DNA from 2 places in the Pantoea sp. SGAir0430 genome. Region 1 is predicted to be linked to the other one. Evidence: predicted binding sites of a transcription regulator. Region 1 holds the regulator's gene; the other holds the start of a gene.

Region 1 (7,865 bases):
TATCCTCAACGCTTCCGCCGCTGAAGGTCTGATGGTACTGACCGCCGGCAGCGATGTGATTCGCTTTGTGCCGTCGCTGGTGATTGAGCCAACCGATATCGCAGAAGGCATGGCGCGCTTCGCCCGGGCGATCGCGAAAGTCCTGAACTAACCTTTCGGCTTCAGCACGCTGAGCCAGCGGCCGTGATGCGGGCGCTGGCTCCACGCCAGTGAAGAAATGGTGTGCATCACATTGAGGTGCTGCAGAATGCGCTTCACATGCTGTTCGACAATCGTCACCGGCCCCTCATTCAGATTCTCCGGCGCTTCCAGAATATTGCTGTCGTTGCCCGGCCCGTCGTAAGCCAGCCGCTGCTGACAGCGCTGCAGCGCGATTTCACAGGACTGCAAATAGCGCTCCGCCAGCTTTGGCGTCAGCATGGTGTGCTCGCGCGCCAGAATGGTCATGGCGTTGATGTGCTCGACGATAAACTGGCTGTGAGTCACCCACAGGCGCATATCTTTCAGATACTGGAAGTTAAAGCCCGGCTCGGTGGACGCCTGGTTGAGCGAGTTAAACAGCGCGTTGTGCGCCTGGTTAACCTTGACGCGCTGATACGCCAGCTTCTCCGGCGCCTGCTCCGGACCGAGCAGCAGGCGCAGCGCCTCCTGATAAGCCTCCAGCGCATCGTGCGCGTTATTGCGCAGCAGCCCGCTCTGCCATTGCGGCCATAGCCAGATCATACCGGCGAAGGCAATCAGACAGCCCATCAGCGTATCCATCATGCGTGGCAGCAGGAACTGCGCGCCATTCAGTGACAGCAGCTGCAGCGAATACACCGCCGTTACGGTAAAGCCAATCATCGACCAGCCATAATATTTACGCGTGATCAGATAGCTGGCGAGCGTGATGACCAGCATGGTCAGCAGGGCAATCGACTCCGGAACAGCAAAGCGCAGCGACGCTGCGGCGATCAGCAAGCCGGCGAAGGTGCCGAGCGCCCGGTGCTGAATGCGCACGCGCGTGGCGCTGTAGCCGTTCTGGCTGACAAACATGATGGTCATCAGAATCCAGTAGGGCTTGGGAATATTGAAGAACAGCGCCAGCGCGCTGCCGAACATCAGCATCACCGCGAAGCGCGCCGCCGTCCGCAGCGCGGCAGATTTCAGCGACAGGTAGCTGCGCAGCGCCGGCAACAGCGGCAGGCGACGCTGGCGATCGGCCATCAGGTCGCGGGTGTATAGCGGCTTCTGCGTGCGCAGCACGCGCGCGATGCGGCTGAAATGGTAGAGGCAGAAATTACCGACCGGATTATCCGGGTGCTGCCGGGCAATTTTCTCCAGCGCGCCGAGCGGCTTCTCCATGTGGAAGCGTTCCGGCAGCTGGTGATAGAGAATGGCATCGGCCAGCACGCGCAGCCGTGCCGAAATGATTTTCGCGTTCCAGCGGATCACCGCCTCGGCGTGGCTCTGCTCCACCAGCTTTTGCACCTCTTCCGGCTGATGCAGGCTGACCGAGATATGCTCCTGCAGATCGAGCGCAACCTGAAAGGCGCGCGTCAGGCGTTTGTGGCTGTTATCACGGCTGGCGGACAGCATATGCATCTGCTGATAACAGGTGGTGATCAGATCGACCGCTTTCTGCTGACGCGCCAGTAGCGGCGGCAGCGCTTTTTCCGGATCGGTCAGCTGCGTCAGCAGGGTGTATTTGGCGTCGCAGTAATCGGCCAGCTCGCGGTACAGCAGGCTGAGGGTCTCGCGCATCGGCTGCTCTTTCCACAGCCAGAACCAGAACCAGTTAAACAGCCCGTACCACAGCGTCCCGCCGATATACAGCAGCGGCGGGACCCACATCGGCATACGGCCGACGAGGCTTAAGGTAAAGATGGCGGCGATCAGCGTGCCGGGCAGCAAACGACCATGCAGCGGGCTGATTTCACCGGTCACGCCCACCAGCAGCGGTAACACCAGCAGAATCAGCGGCAGCGGCACAGCGTAAGCTGTGAGGTACTGAATCAGAAAACTGCCGCTGGCGAACAGTGCGCCGCCGACAATCAGCCGTTTGAAGAACCGCTTGTGTGGCGTATCCAGACCGGCGATGTTGCAGCAGGCCGGCACCAGGGAGAACAGCAGCCCTTTTTGCAGATCGCCAAACAGCCAGCCGAGCGCCACAGGCAGGCACAGCACCAGCGTTTGCCGCAGCGCATAGTTAACTTCCGGATGATAGATGATTCGACGCCACATCAGCTCATCGTAAACAGAAACGGCGCGATGTTGCCATCACGCCGTGGGTGAGAAGAAATCAGCGGGTGCCGTAAACGACGATGGTTTTGCCGTGTGCGGAGATCAGGTTCTGATCTTCCAGCATTTTCAGGATACGACCCACGGTTTCGCGTGAGCAGCCCACGATCTGACCAATCTCCTGACGGGTGATTTTAATCTGCATACCGTCCGGGTGGGTCATGGCATCAGGCTGTTTCGCCAGGTTGAGCAGCGTTTGCGCGATACGGCCGGTCACATCGAGGAAGGCAAGGTTGCCGACTTTTTCAGATGTAACCTGCAGGCGACGCGCCATCTGCGCCGACAGGCGCATTAAAATATCCGGATTGACCTGAATCAGCTGACGGAATTTTTTGTAGGAAATTTCAGCCACTTCGCAGGCGGTTTTCGCACGTACCCAGGCGCTACGCTCCTGGCCCTCTTCAAACAGGCCGAGCTCACCGATGAAATCCCCCTGATTGAGGTAGGAGAGAATCATCTCTTTGCCTTCTTCATCTTTAATCAGTACCGCGACGGAACCTTTCACGATGTAGTACAGCGTTTCCGCTTTCTCACCCTGATGGATGAGGGTGCTTTTGGATGGATATTTGTGAATATGGCAATGGGACAGGAACCATTCGAGTGTAGGGTCTGTTTGCGGTTTGCCGAGAACCATTCGCTATTATCCTCTGTTGTAATCGTGCCCAAAATACAGGGGGCAGTTTTCCCTGTCAGGCGGTGAAATCGTCCAGCGTTTCCCGTGAGGGACAGTTATTCGGGGGTGGATTCGTAAGCGATGCTTTTGATTCGTCCCGCTTTCGTCTTTCGTGACGAAAATATTTTCAGCACTGTTTGTAGCATAGCTTTTGCAACCTGTCTCCTGTTGTCTCGCTTCAGCAGGTGGGGGATGCGTCTGCATTGCTGTTTGTCAGGTGAAAGCGTACTCTGGCGGCAAAACCGCCGCTTCAGGAGAAAGAATAATGCAGGCACGAGTGAAATGGGTGGAAGGGCTGACCTTTCTCGGAGAATCCTCATCCGGTCATCAGGTATTAATGGACGGCAATTCCGGTGATAAAGCGCCCAGCCCGATGGAGATGGTATTGATGGCTGCGGGCGGCTGCAGCGCGATTGACGTGGTGTCGATTCTGCAAAAGGGGCGCAACGATGTCGCCGATTGTGAAGTCAAACTGACCTCGGAACGCCGCGAAGAAGCGCCACGCATTTTTACGCATATCAATCTGCATTTTATTGTCAGCGGCAAAGCGCTGAGCGATAAAGCGGTAGCGCGCGCGGTGGATCTGTCCGCGGAGAAGTACTGCTCGGTGGCGATCATGCTGGGCAAGGGCGTCGAGATAACGCACAGCTACGAAGTGGTGGAGCTATAATCCAGCCGGGAGCGCGGCCCTGCGCTCCCGATCTCAGCTCCTCCCGGCGAAACTGGCGCGTTAGCCTGCGCTATTCAATGCGTTTTCCTTCAATCAACCGCTGCACCAGCGGCGTCATGATCAACTCCATCGCCAGTCCCATCTTGCCGCCCGGCACCACCAGCGTATTCATGTGGGAAATAAACGAGCCCTGGATCATCGCCAGTAAATAAGGAAAAGCGATGCCCTCCAGGCCGCGAAAATGGATCACCACAAAGCTCTCATCCAGCGACGGGATTTCACGCGCGGCAAACGGGTTCGAGGTATCCACGGTCGGCACGCGCTGGAAGTTGAGGTGCGTGCGGGAAAACTGCGGCGTGATGTAGTTGATGTAGTCTTCCATCGAACGCACCACCGAATCCATCACCGCTTCGCGCGAATGGCCGCGCTCGCTGGTGTCGCGCACCAGTTTCTGAATCCACTCCAGATTAACAATCGGTACCACGCCAACCAGCAGATCGACATGTTCCGCCACGTTATGCTGCTGCGTCACCACGCCGCCGTGCAGGCCTTCATAGAACAGCACATCGGTGTTTTCCGGCAGCGGCTGCCATGGCGTAAAGGTGCCCGGCACCTGATTCCACGGCACCGCTTCATCGTAGGTGTGCAGATATTTGCGCGACTGGCCGAGTCCGCTCTGGCCGTAGTCGCGGAAAGTCTGCTCCAGCAGGCCGAAGTCGTTGGCTTCCGGGCCAAAATAGCTGATGTGACGCCCGAGATCGCGCGCCTTACGAATCGCCATGTCCATTTCCGGACGGGTGTAGCGATGGAAACTGTCGCCTTCCACTTCCGCTGCATGCAGATTCAACTGCTGGAAAATTTTACGGAAGGCGAGACTGGTGGTGGTGGTTCCGGCGCCGCTGGAACCGGTAACGGCTATGACTGGATGCCTGGCTGACATAACAGCGCTCCCTGTGAAGTCCGGCGATGAGCATTGTTACCACGAATTCCTGCGCGGCGCATCAGCCGCGAAATTCACGCCGCGGCATAATATTGACCGACTCGTGCAGTTCTGACCATACCAGTACCACCTCGCCCTGCTGCAGCTGGCGGCGCACGTCGGCCACTTTCTGCGTCAGGCTGCGCTCCTGCTCGCCATAATCGGTGCCTTCACGCAGCACAAAACTTTCTATCAGGTTTTCCAGCGTTGTCGGGTCGAGTTCTTGCCAGGGAATAATCACAATTACATATCCAGATAAGTTGAGAGCCAGTCCGGCACGCGCTGCTCCAGCCACATTTTGGGTCGCAGCAGGCTGCCGCCCACGAAGCCGACGTGACCACCTTGCTGCGTCAGCTGATACTCAATTGTGGCAGACAACTGCTGCGGCTGCGGGATCACCGCATCGGTCATGAAGGGATCGTCTTTAGCATGGATGATCAGCAGCGGCTTGCGCACGCCGGTCAGCAATGGCATGGCGCTGGCGCGCTGATAATAGTCGCGCGCATCAATAAAACCGTGGGCGCGGGCGGTAATCGCATCATCAAACTCACGCAGCCGGCGGAAGGCGCGCAGCTGCGTCAGATCGACCGGCAGCGTGCCCGGCCAGGCGCGCAGTTTGCGCGTGGCGTTTTTCTTCAGCTGGGTCAGCAGGTAGTGCTGATAAAAGCGTGAAAAGCCCACGTCCAGCTTCTGGCTGCACGGCTCCAGCGCCAGCGGCGCGGAAATGGCGACCGCGGCATCCAGCGGGGCCGACGTGCCCTGCAGCCCCAGCAGACAGGCCAGCATATTGCCGCCAAGCGAAACGCCGACCGCGGCAGTCGGCACCGTGCCCCATTCGCGCTGCAGCCAGTGCAGAAAATAGGTCGCATCTTCAGTTTCACCGGAGTGATAGATGCGCTGCAGACGGTTCGGCTCGCCGCTGCAGCCGCGGAAGTGCATGATCACCGCCAGCCAGCCGCGCGCCTGACACGCCTGCATCAGCCCATGGGCATACGGGCTGCGGAAACTGCCTTCCAGCCCGTGGAACAGCACCATGCGCGGCTTGTGACGTGCCTGTGCCGGATCTTCGCTCCACGCCAGATCGACGAAGTCGCCGTCCGGCAGATCGAGGCGCTGCCAGTGCGGGCGCAGCGTGACGCGCCGGCGCAGCAGGCGCGGCAGCAGCGTTTGCAGATGCGCATTGCCGAAGCCGCGCAGCGGGGTAAAGCGCTCGCCGCTCGGGCGATCAAAATAGCCTGGGATAGTACTTGTCTGATGCATAACTCGCTGATAGCTTCGATGGGTTGTTCGCTTTTCTGGGTGAGGAGCACCCGAATATACATGGAACTGAGTCTTTTTTTATCAATGCTGGGCTTTCTCTGGGTCGCGGCCATCACGCCAGGGCCCAATAATATGTTACTTACCGCCTCAGGTGCTAATTTTGGCTTCCTGCGCACCTTTCCACTGCTGATTGGTATCATGATTGGCATGCAGGTGATGTTGCTGATGATGGCGTTTGGCATCGGCAGCCTGATTCTGCTCTATCCCTCACTGCATCTGGTACTAAAAGTGGCCGGTAGCCTCTACCTGCTGTGGCTGGCGTGGAAAATTGCCACCGCCGAATACGAAACGCTGGAGACCGACGATGCCAGCGTGAAGCAGATGCCTTTCTGGCAGGGCGGGTTACTGCAACTGATCAACCCGAAAGCGTGGCTGATGGCGCTGGGTGCGGTCGCCAGCTTTAGCCTTGCCGGCAGCGCCTATCTGCATTCCGTAGTGGCGATCAGCCTCGGCATGGCGCTGGTGAACGTGGTTTCCGGCGTGATCTGGATGGGTTTCGGCTCGCTGATTGGCCGGCTGCTGCGCAGTCCGCGCGCGTGGAAAATCTTCAATCTCGCCATGGGTGCGCTAACCGCAGCCTGCGTGCTGTTGATCTGGCACTGAGTCAGCTGGAGGCGCGCTCAATGCGCGTCCACGGCAGTACTTCATGCACCACTGCCGCCTGACGCTGGCGGATGCGTGCCAGCAGCAGCTGCACGCTGCGGGCACCCATCTGGTTCATCGGCTGGGCAATGGTGGTCAGCGGCGGGTTGATGCTGCTGGTGAACGGAATGCCGTCAAAGCCGACCACCGCCAGATCCTCTGGCACGCGCAGTCCGGCCTCCAGAGCAGCGTGAATCACGCCAACCGCCAGCACGTCTGATACCGCAAACACCGCATCCGGCCGCTCTGGCTGCGTTAGCAGTTCGCGCAGCGCCGCGCTGCCCGCTTCGCAGGAGATGTCGCTGGCGTAAGCGACGCCGTGCCAGTCTAGCCCCAGTTGCGTGATGGCGTCGCGATAGCCGCTTTCGCGCTGGTGCGAATAGAGATAGCGCATATCGCAGTTGACCAGCGCAATGCGCTGACGCCCTTTGCCGGCCAGATAATGCACCGTGTCATAGGCCGCCTGACGGTTATCAATGGTGACGCTGGAGGCGTTCACCGAGGGATCGTACTCCGCACACTGCACCCACGGCGCATCACCAATCAACTCTTTCAGTCCCTGCAGACAGGCCGCGGCGTCCATGGTGATCACCCCATCTACCACTTTGCCGGCCAGCAGCGCCAGATAGGCGGTTTCGCGCCGCAGCTGTGAGGCGGAATTACATAACAGGATGTGATAGCCGTGCGCTTCGGCCTCCGCCTCGATGCCCTGCACCACCCGTGAACAGAACGGATTGGTGATATCGGAAATCAGCACCAGCAACATGTTGCTTTGCGCGGTACGCAGCTGGCGCGCCAGCAGGTTGGGCTGGTATTCGCACACATTAATTGCGGCCAGCACCCGTTTACGCGTATCTGGCCGGACGCCAGGATGCTGGTTTAACACCCGTGAAACCGTGGCTTTCGACACGCCCGCGAGGCGCGCAACTTTCTCAATCGACATGGAGGCCAGTACCGCTGTAAAAGGGGGAAAAAATCAAGACGAGATCAATACCACAGTCGGCATGTGAGCGCCTGACATATTTCTTGCGCACCAGCGGTTTTGTATTTGCACTTTTTGCATAGCGTTACCCGATGTTGATCTAAGAACCGATTTTTATTAGGGATAATTTTTAATTCCTTTATGAAATCATTGCTGCTGGCGACACTGCCGTCACGACTCAACATTGGGGTGCATGATGATGGCAGTAACCAAAACAATAAGCGCGGTAGCAGCCGCGTTAGCGCTGATGACCTTTCAGGCGCAGGCGGTCAATGTGACCGTGGCTTATCAGACGTCGGCGGAACCGGCCAAAGTGGCG
Region 2 (7,865 bases), 1.1 Mb from region 1:
TCCGCACGTGATGGCGTTTCACCAGGCACCCAAACTGTTTGGCGGCGACGCCGCGCTGCTGGTGTTGATTGAAGTCGAAGAGTGGCAGCCGCCGGAATTACCCTGACCGGCAAAGGGACAGCGAGTGGGAAATAAAGTGATCTCTATTATTCCCCAAAATAATTCAGGTTGCAGCAAGGCGGCAAGGGAATGAATCCCCGGGAGCTTATGCGAAGAAGTGCTTGGGATGAAATGACTTAGCCAACGCAGTTGCGGTTTGAGCGCACATCATTCCCCAAAATAATTCAGGTTGCAGCAAGGCGGCAAGGAAATGAATCCCCAGGAGCTTACATCAGTAAGTGACTGGGGTGAATTGACGCAGCCAACGCAGCTGCAGCCTGAAGTATGAAGGGGAATTACATGGCTTTGGCTAATTTGGCCGGACTCACCTGCCACGCCAGCTTGCCTTCGCAGGCGTCGGCATCAAACTCCACGCAGGCAATGGCGGAGGTGGCGAACATCGGTGGCGCTTCCTGCGGGCAGAGTTCAGATACCAGATAACCCACCAGCGGCAGATGCGAAATCACCAGCACCGCGTGCGCACCCTGCACTGCCAGCGCCTGTAAATGGCAGGCGACCATGCCCGGATCGCCGCCTGGCGTCAGTTCTGGCAGCACTTCCTGCCCTTCCGGCAGTTTCAGCGCTTCACGTACCGTGGCGAGCGTTTGCCCGGCGCGCAGATAAGGGCTGACCAGCACCTTATCGATTCCCGGCGTCTGACCATTCAGCCAGCTCGCCATCTGACGTGATTCGTCGCAGCCACACAGGGTGAGAGGACGAACCGCATCACTCGCTGCTTCCAGAGCTGCGTCGCCGTGACGCATGATAAAAACTTGCATAAAGCACCGCTGTTGTTTGTCGATATCGCCGGGTACCACAGCACCAGACGCTTCATTCTGCGAATGAACGCTGTGTTTTACCCCAATGGCTTGAGTATAGTCAACCGGTTGTTTATTAAATAAGCATATCTCAGAATGGTGCCGCGCCAGGCACTGCGCGGCCCCGATTCTAACCCGCTGAATCCGTGCGGCTATTCATGAATGTGCAGAAGTGTAAAAATTCGTTTTCCCTTCTGACATTGCCACTAACGCGTCACAGGGCGTAAAACGCTCGCCGTATTGCTGCATTAATGTACGTAATGTATTGACGATCTCGCCCGCACCACGCTGGTCAATATAGCGGAACGGCCCGCCGAGAAACGGCGGAAACCCGATGCCAAACACTGCCGCGATGTCGCCATCGCGGGCGCTGCGGATCACCGCTTCGTCGAGACAACGTACCGCCTCGTTAAGCATCAGCATCACACAGCGCGTGGCGATCTGCTGCTCGCTCTGTTTCGCCTGGGGTTTTAACTGCAGCAGGCGGTACAGACTGGCATCGGCCTGACGTTTGCGCGGCCAGCGCGTGCGCTGATAATCATAAAAACCTTTCTGGTTTTTGCGCCCTTTGCGATCGTCGGCCAGGATAGCGCTCACCGCCTGCGGCGCGCTGAAGCGTGAACCGTAGGCCTGTTCGAGAATCGGGCTGATTTTGCTGCCGACATCAATACCGACTTCATCCAGCAACTGCAGCGGGCCGACCGGGAAACCAAATTTCACCAGTGCGCTATCAATGTGTTCAATGGGCTCGCCCTCCAGCAGACAGCGCATGGCTTCATTTATATAGGGCGCGAGAATGCGGTTAACATAAAAGCCGGGACGGTCAGCGACCACCACGGCGGTTTTGCCCTGACGACGCGCCAGATCCACCGTGGTGGCCAGCGTCTGTGCTGAAGTGCCGCTATGCGGAATCACCTCGACCAGCGGCATCTTGTCTACCGGACTGAAGAAGTGCAGGCCGATAACATTCTCCGGGCGCTGCGCGCCGGCGGCGATCTGCGCAATCGGCAGCGAGGAGGTGTTAGACGCAAAGATGGTGTGCGGCTGACAGTGTTCTTCAATCTCGGCCACCATTTGCTGCTTCAGCGCCAGATCCTCAAACACCGCTTCGATCACCAGATCGCGCTGGCGGAAGCCCTGATAATCGGTGCCGCCGCTGATGCGCGCCATCTGCTGCTGGCGTTCCGCCGGCTTGAGCTGGCGCCGTTTTACCTTTTTGCTCAGCAAATCCCAGCTGTACTGCAGCGCGTGGTTAACGCCGTTCAGGTTGATATCGCGGATTCGCACCGGCAGACCGGCTTTCAGCGCGGTGACGCTGGCAATCCCACCGCCCATCAGCCCGCCGCCCAGCACGCCAATCTGCTGCAGCGGGCGCGGCGGCGCATCCGCCATCGGCTCTTTCTTCAGGGCGGTGGAAGCAAAAAACAGGCTGCGTAGTGCGGCCGACTGCACGGTCATCGCCAGCTCGCCAAACGCGCGCGCTTCCGCGGCGTGACCGGCGGCGCTGCCCTGCTCCAGCCCGATGCGCACCACCTGCAAAATGCGGTCGGTGGCCGGATAGTTACCGTGGGTTTTACCATCGGTCTGGCGTTTGGCCAGCGTAAACAGCAGCGGACGCGCCAGCGGCCCCTGCAGCAGGCGATCGCGGCGCGACAGGCTGCGTGCGGCGTGCTTTCCTTTATGGACACGTGCCACGGCGGTTGCCAGCAGAATCGCCTGCGGCACCGCATCATCCACCAGGCCAAGCTTCAGCGCCTGCTTAGCGCGCAGCTGTTTGCCGCTGAGGATCAGCGGCAGCGCCTGCTGCACACCAATCAGACGCGGCAACCGCTGGGTGCCGCCGGAACCGGGCAACAGGCCGAGCTGCACCTCTGGCAGGCCGAGACGGGTTTTCTCATCCAGCGAGCAGATGCGCGCATCGCAGGCCAGCGCCAGCTCCAGCCCGCCGCCAAGACAGGCTCCATGAATGGCGGCGACCACCGGGAACGGCAGCGCGGCGATCTCCGCCATCACTTCCTGTCCCTGCCGCGCCAGCGCTTCAGCCTGCTGCGCCGTTTCACAACGGGCGATCATGCTGATGTCCGCACCGGCGACAAAGTTGTCGCGTTTGCCCGAAATCAGCACGATGCCCGCCAGCTGCGCATCGCTGCGCGCCTCCGCCAGCACCGCGCGGATTTGCGGCACAAACTCCGCTTTCAGGGTGTTCATCTTTTCGCCCGGCACATCAATGGTGATCACCGCAACGTGATCCGGACGCATCTGTAAATGGAATGCAGATTCGCTCATTATTCGGCCTCCAGAACCATCGCGCTGCCTAATCCGCCAGCGGCACAGGCGGTTACCAGCCCTAAGCCGCCGCCGCGCCGCCGCAGCTCATGCAGCGTTTGCGTGATCATGCGCGCGCCGGTGGCGGCGAACGGATGACCGTAGGCGATGGAACCGCCCAGCACGTTGAAACGCGTCTCGTCGACTTCGCCCAGCGCGCGATCGCGCTTCAGCACTTCACGCGCAAAGCGTTCATCGTTAAACAGCCTGAGGTTGGCCAGCGTCTGCGCGGCAAAGGCTTCATGCATGTCGATCAGGGTCAGATCGCCGAGGGTAATGCCGGCGCGATCCAGCGCCAGCGGTGATGCGTAAGCCGGTCCGAGCAACATGTCCTGCCAGACATCAATCGCGGCAAACGCATAGCTGCGCAGGTATCCGAGCGGTGTAATGCCCAGCTCACGCGCGCGCCCTTCGCGCATCAGAATCAGCGCCGCCGCGCCATCGGTCAGCGGCGTGCTGTTGGCCGCGGTGACCGAGCCGTGGCGACGGTCAAACGCCGGACGCAGCTTTGCATAATCCGCCGCACTGGCGTTAAAGCGAATGTTGTTGTCCTGCTCAATCGGTGCTTTCCACGGCGGCACAAACGCCGGCATCACTTCCTGCGCCAGCACGCCGGATTGCCAGGCCTGCGCTGCACGCTGGTGCGAGCGCAGCGCCAGCGCGTCCTGCTGCTCACGCGTAATACCGTGCGTTTTGGCCATCTGCTCGGCGGTGTCGCCCATGCGTAAACCGGTGGAGTATTCCGCCACTGCCGGCGGCACCGGCAACAGATCGCGTGGGCGCAGGCGGCGTAAGATGTGTAATTTTTTGCTCAGGGTGCGGGCTTTATTGAGGTCAACCAGCGCGCGCGCCAGCGTTTTGCTGACGCCAATCGGCAGCACCGAGGAGGAGTCAGCGCCACCGGCAATACCTGCATCAATGGTCCCGGCCATCAGGCTTTCCGCCACGTTGGCCACTGCCTGAAAGCTGGTGGCGCAGGCGCGGCTCACGCTGTAGGCATCGGTGTGCACGCTCAGTCCGCTGCTCAGCACGATTTCACGCGCGATGTTGGGGGCTTCCGGCATCTGCACCACCTGGCCGAACACCAGCTGATCGATCACCTCCACCGGCAATTCGCTGCGCGCCATTAATTCGCTGACCACCATGCGCCCCAGCTCCAGCGCCGGAATGCCATGAAAGTCGCTTGCCTGGCGGGCAAACGGGGTGCGTAATCCGTGGGTAATGGCGATACGTTCGCCCTGACGCGTCAGCAGCGGCTGCGCTTTGCTCATTGCACTCACCTGTAATTTACGACCTGAGCATCATTGCCCAACAGGTCTGACCTGATCATCAGTGTTAACCAGGTGTTGCTAAGTCGCCAATAACAGAAGAAAAAAAGTGCGAGGAGTAACACGAAAAAGAGGCAACGCTGCCGAAAAAGCGGGTCGGCAGCGGCGGGATTAGCGTAAGCCGAGCTGGAAAATCAGGGTTTCGGCCTGGCAGGCAAAGGTGAAATCGACGTCCAGGCGCACGCCGTCTGCTTCGTCGGTAAAGCGCGAATGAATCTCGCACGGATCGGACTCGACCTGGCGCGCTTTGGCGCTCAGCTCGGCCAGCATTGCTTCTGCCGCCTGACGGTCAGCGAACACACCTGACCAGTTGGCGCTGCAATCGGTATTGTCCATCACGGTGCCCACGTCAACGCAGCAGCAGGCTGCCGTTTCGTTCGCACTACAGTTTCTAATGGCATCAGTCATGTTTTTCTCCTGACGATAAATCAACACTATCGGATCATTTTCTGCTGCAAAGTGTACGCCGGATGCCACGTCGCGGCTATCTTCCGCCCGCTAAGTGACGAATATCACACTAAAATTTGATCCAAAACAAATTTGACTCGCTATGCTGGAGCAGAACCGCAAGGATTTTGTTAAGCAGATCTGATTTTATCGATCAAAGCAGAAATATTTTAAAAACAATATTGCAACAAATACACAGGTCGGACCTATACTCGTCGCACTGGTCTGATATGTGTCTGTATCGTCAGTCCCTACAATCCGCCGTCCTTTGTTACGCGACGTAACTACGTTTAATAATAATTTAGATGAGGTTGTGGTCATGAACCATAAGAACCTGTTTGCAAAGTCAGCTGTGGCAGCTGCAGTGGCGCTCGTCTCTTCTCACGTCTACGCCGCAGGCTTTCAACTTAACGAATTCTCAGCAATCGGCCTGGGCCGCGCCTATTCCGGTGAAGGCGCCATGGGTGATACCGCCGCCTCTGCCAGCCGTAACCCAGCCACTATGGCCCTGATGGACCGCCCTTCTTTCTCCATCGGTGCCGTCTATATCGACCCGGAAGTGGATATCAGCGGTAACAGCCCGACCGGCAACAGCCTCAACGCCAGCAATATTGCGCCTAACCAGTGGATCCCGAACATCCATTATGTGCATCCGATTAACGATCAGTGGTGGATTGGCGCCTCGGCCACCTCGAACTACGGTCTGGCCACCGAATTTAATAACGGTTACACCGCGGGCGGCTTTGGTGGCAAAACCGATCTGATGACCGGCAACTTCAACCTCAGCACCGCTTATCGGTTAAATGATAACTTCAGCTTCGGCGTCGGCTTTGACGCGGTGTACGCCAAAGCGAAAATTGAGCGCTACGCCGGTGAAGCCGGTGCCCGCGCCGGTCTGCCGGCCGATACCCAGGTCGCGCACCTGAAAGGTGACGAATGGGGCTACGGCTGGAACGCCGGTATCCTGTATGAAGTGGATAAAAACAACCGCTTCGGCTTCACCTATCGTTCCAAAGTGAAGATCGACTTCGACGGCGACTATAAGAGCAATATCCCGCGCGCCTTTAACGGCACGCCGCAGGCGATTGCGCTGGGTCTGCCGTATGGCACCAGCGGCGCCACCATTCCGGGTTCGCTGACGCTGAACCTGCCGGAAATGTGGGAAGTGTCCGGCTGGCATAAAGTGGCGCCACAGTGGGCGGTGCACTACAGCCTCGCTTATACCAGCTGGAGCCAGTTCCAGGAGCTGAAAGCCACCGGCAGCAACGGCCAGACGCTGTTCTATAAAGATGAAGGCTACCGTGATGCATATCGCATCGCGTTAGGTACCACCTACAACTACGACGATAACTGGACGTTCCGTACCGGTATCGCGTTTGATGACAGCCCGGTGCCGGCGGATAAACGTTCCATCTCGATTCCGGATCAGGATCGCCTGTGGCTGAGCGCCGGTGCGTCTTACGCCTTCACGCCGGATGCGTCGGTGGATGTCGGGGTTTCCTATATGCACGGTCAGCACGTGACGGTGAAAGAAGGTCCTTATACCTTTAATTCCGAAGGTAAGGCCTGGCTGTACGGCGCTAACTTTAACTACAAATTCTGATAATCAGTGCAGCGGCCCATGCGGGTCGGCAGCTGAAAACAAAACGGCGACCTGTTGGTCGCCGTTGTCATTTATTGAGAGTCGATATCTTTTAAATCGTCCTGAATCGCGCTGGCGTTCGGGTTCTCCTCCGGCTTCAGCTTGCCGCCGCTGGCGAGGAAATCGTTACGCTGGAAATAGGCGTTGCGGATAAAGGCGTACGGATCCTGCTGCTGTCTGAGCAGGCCGTCGGAATCAAGCAGCTGCGCGCGCGTTTCCACCCCTTCCAGCGTCCATTTACCGATCGACATTGGCCAGGTAAGCCAGCTCAGCACCGGATAAAGCGTATCGACGTAGTCGCCGCCATCCTGACGCACGGTAAAGCTGCCGTAACCTGGCAGCACCACGTACGGACCGTAGCCAACGCCATAACGGCCCAGCGTGCTGCCAAAGTGGTGCGGCACTTCACGCGCCAGCTGGGGATTGGCTTTGCCGGCGACGTCGATGAAACCGCCGAGGCCGAGCACGGTATTCAGGAAGAAACGGGTAAAGTGAATGCCCGCCTGACGCGGCTCGCCGACCAGAATCGAGTTCACCATGCTGGCCGGTTCATCAAGGTTACCGAGGAAGTTGCTCAGCCCGGTACGGGCCGGCACCGGCACGTAATCACGCCAGGCAACCGCCACCGGGCGCACTACATAGGGATCCAGCACGTTGTAGTTGAAGTTAAACATCGTGCGGTTGAACCCTTCGAGCGGATCGCTGCGCTGCGCAGGCGTCGTCTCGTCGGCCGGTTTGGAACTGGCACATCCCACCAGCAGTAAACTGGCCAGCGCCAGGCCGGTCAGGCGATTATTCATTCTTCTCTCCCTGTGCAGATAAAAGGTGTATCGCTTCAGGGCTGCTGCTGATTGACCTCAACAGCCATCGGCTGGTGACCATCCCAGGGGGTGACCGCGCTTAAACCAAACCAGTCGCCGGACTGCGGATTAGCACTACCATCGCGCGAAATGCGCACCCTGACCTGCACCTGATGCTGCGCCGAAAGCAGGCGATCCGGCATCATGGCGTTGCTGTCATCCAGCGTAAGCGATAGCGGGAAGTGGCTGAGCGGTAAACGCTTTACAGCCACAGGCACCGGTGAAACACCGTCAGACACAGAAATATACAACACTCCGCCCGGCGGTAACATTTTTTCTGCCTCTGGCGTTAAGCTCACCGTCAATGCCAGCTGGCTATTTTGCTGTCCCGCGTCGGTTTTCGCTT

What was found. The regulator CRP, encoded in region 1, controls carbon source genes, mostly activating them, when cyclic AMP is high. The targets are predictions, from matches to a motif close to ATGTGANNNNNNTCACAT.
Region 2: the regulator CRP is predicted to act here: its motif matches at 5,071-5,088, upstream of E7738_RS01485 (YfcZ/YiiS family protein).

Annotation. Positions count from the first base shown of each region.
Region 1 is NZ_CP039427.1:3,291,986-3,299,850, forward strand. Features, by position in the region: gene E7738_RS15450 (bifunctional acetylornithine/succinyldiaminopimelate transaminase) at 1-151, shown strand, start outside; gene E7738_RS15455 (YccS/YhfK family putative transporter) at 148-2,223, opposite strand; gene crp (cAMP-activated global transcriptional regulator CRP) at 2,282-2,914, opposite strand; gene E7738_RS15465 (OsmC family protein) at 3,219-3,623, shown strand; gene E7738_RS15470 (phosphoribulokinase) at 3,694-4,563, opposite strand; gene E7738_RS15475 (YheU family protein) at 4,625-4,843, opposite strand; gene E7738_RS15480 (hydrolase) at 4,846-5,862, opposite strand; gene E7738_RS15485 (LysE family translocator) at 5,923-6,525, shown strand; gene E7738_RS15490 (LacI family DNA-binding transcriptional regulator) at 6,527-7,507, opposite strand; gene tauA (taurine ABC transporter substrate-binding protein) at 7,743-7,865, shown strand, end outside.
Region 2 is NZ_CP039427.1:287,721-295,585, reverse strand. Features, by position in the region: gene smrB (endonuclease SmrB) at 1-106, shown strand, start outside; gene sixA (phosphohistidine phosphatase SixA) at 396-878, opposite strand; gene fadJ (fatty acid oxidation complex subunit alpha FadJ) at 1,074-3,203, opposite strand; gene fadI (acetyl-CoA C-acyltransferase FadI) at 3,203-4,513, opposite strand; gene E7738_RS01485 (YfcZ/YiiS family protein) at 4,682-4,978, opposite strand; gene fadL (long-chain fatty acid transporter FadL) at 5,337-6,620, shown strand; gene mlaA (phospholipid-binding lipoprotein MlaA) at 6,692-7,459, opposite strand; gene ccmI (c-type cytochrome biogenesis protein CcmI) at 7,495-7,865, opposite strand, start outside.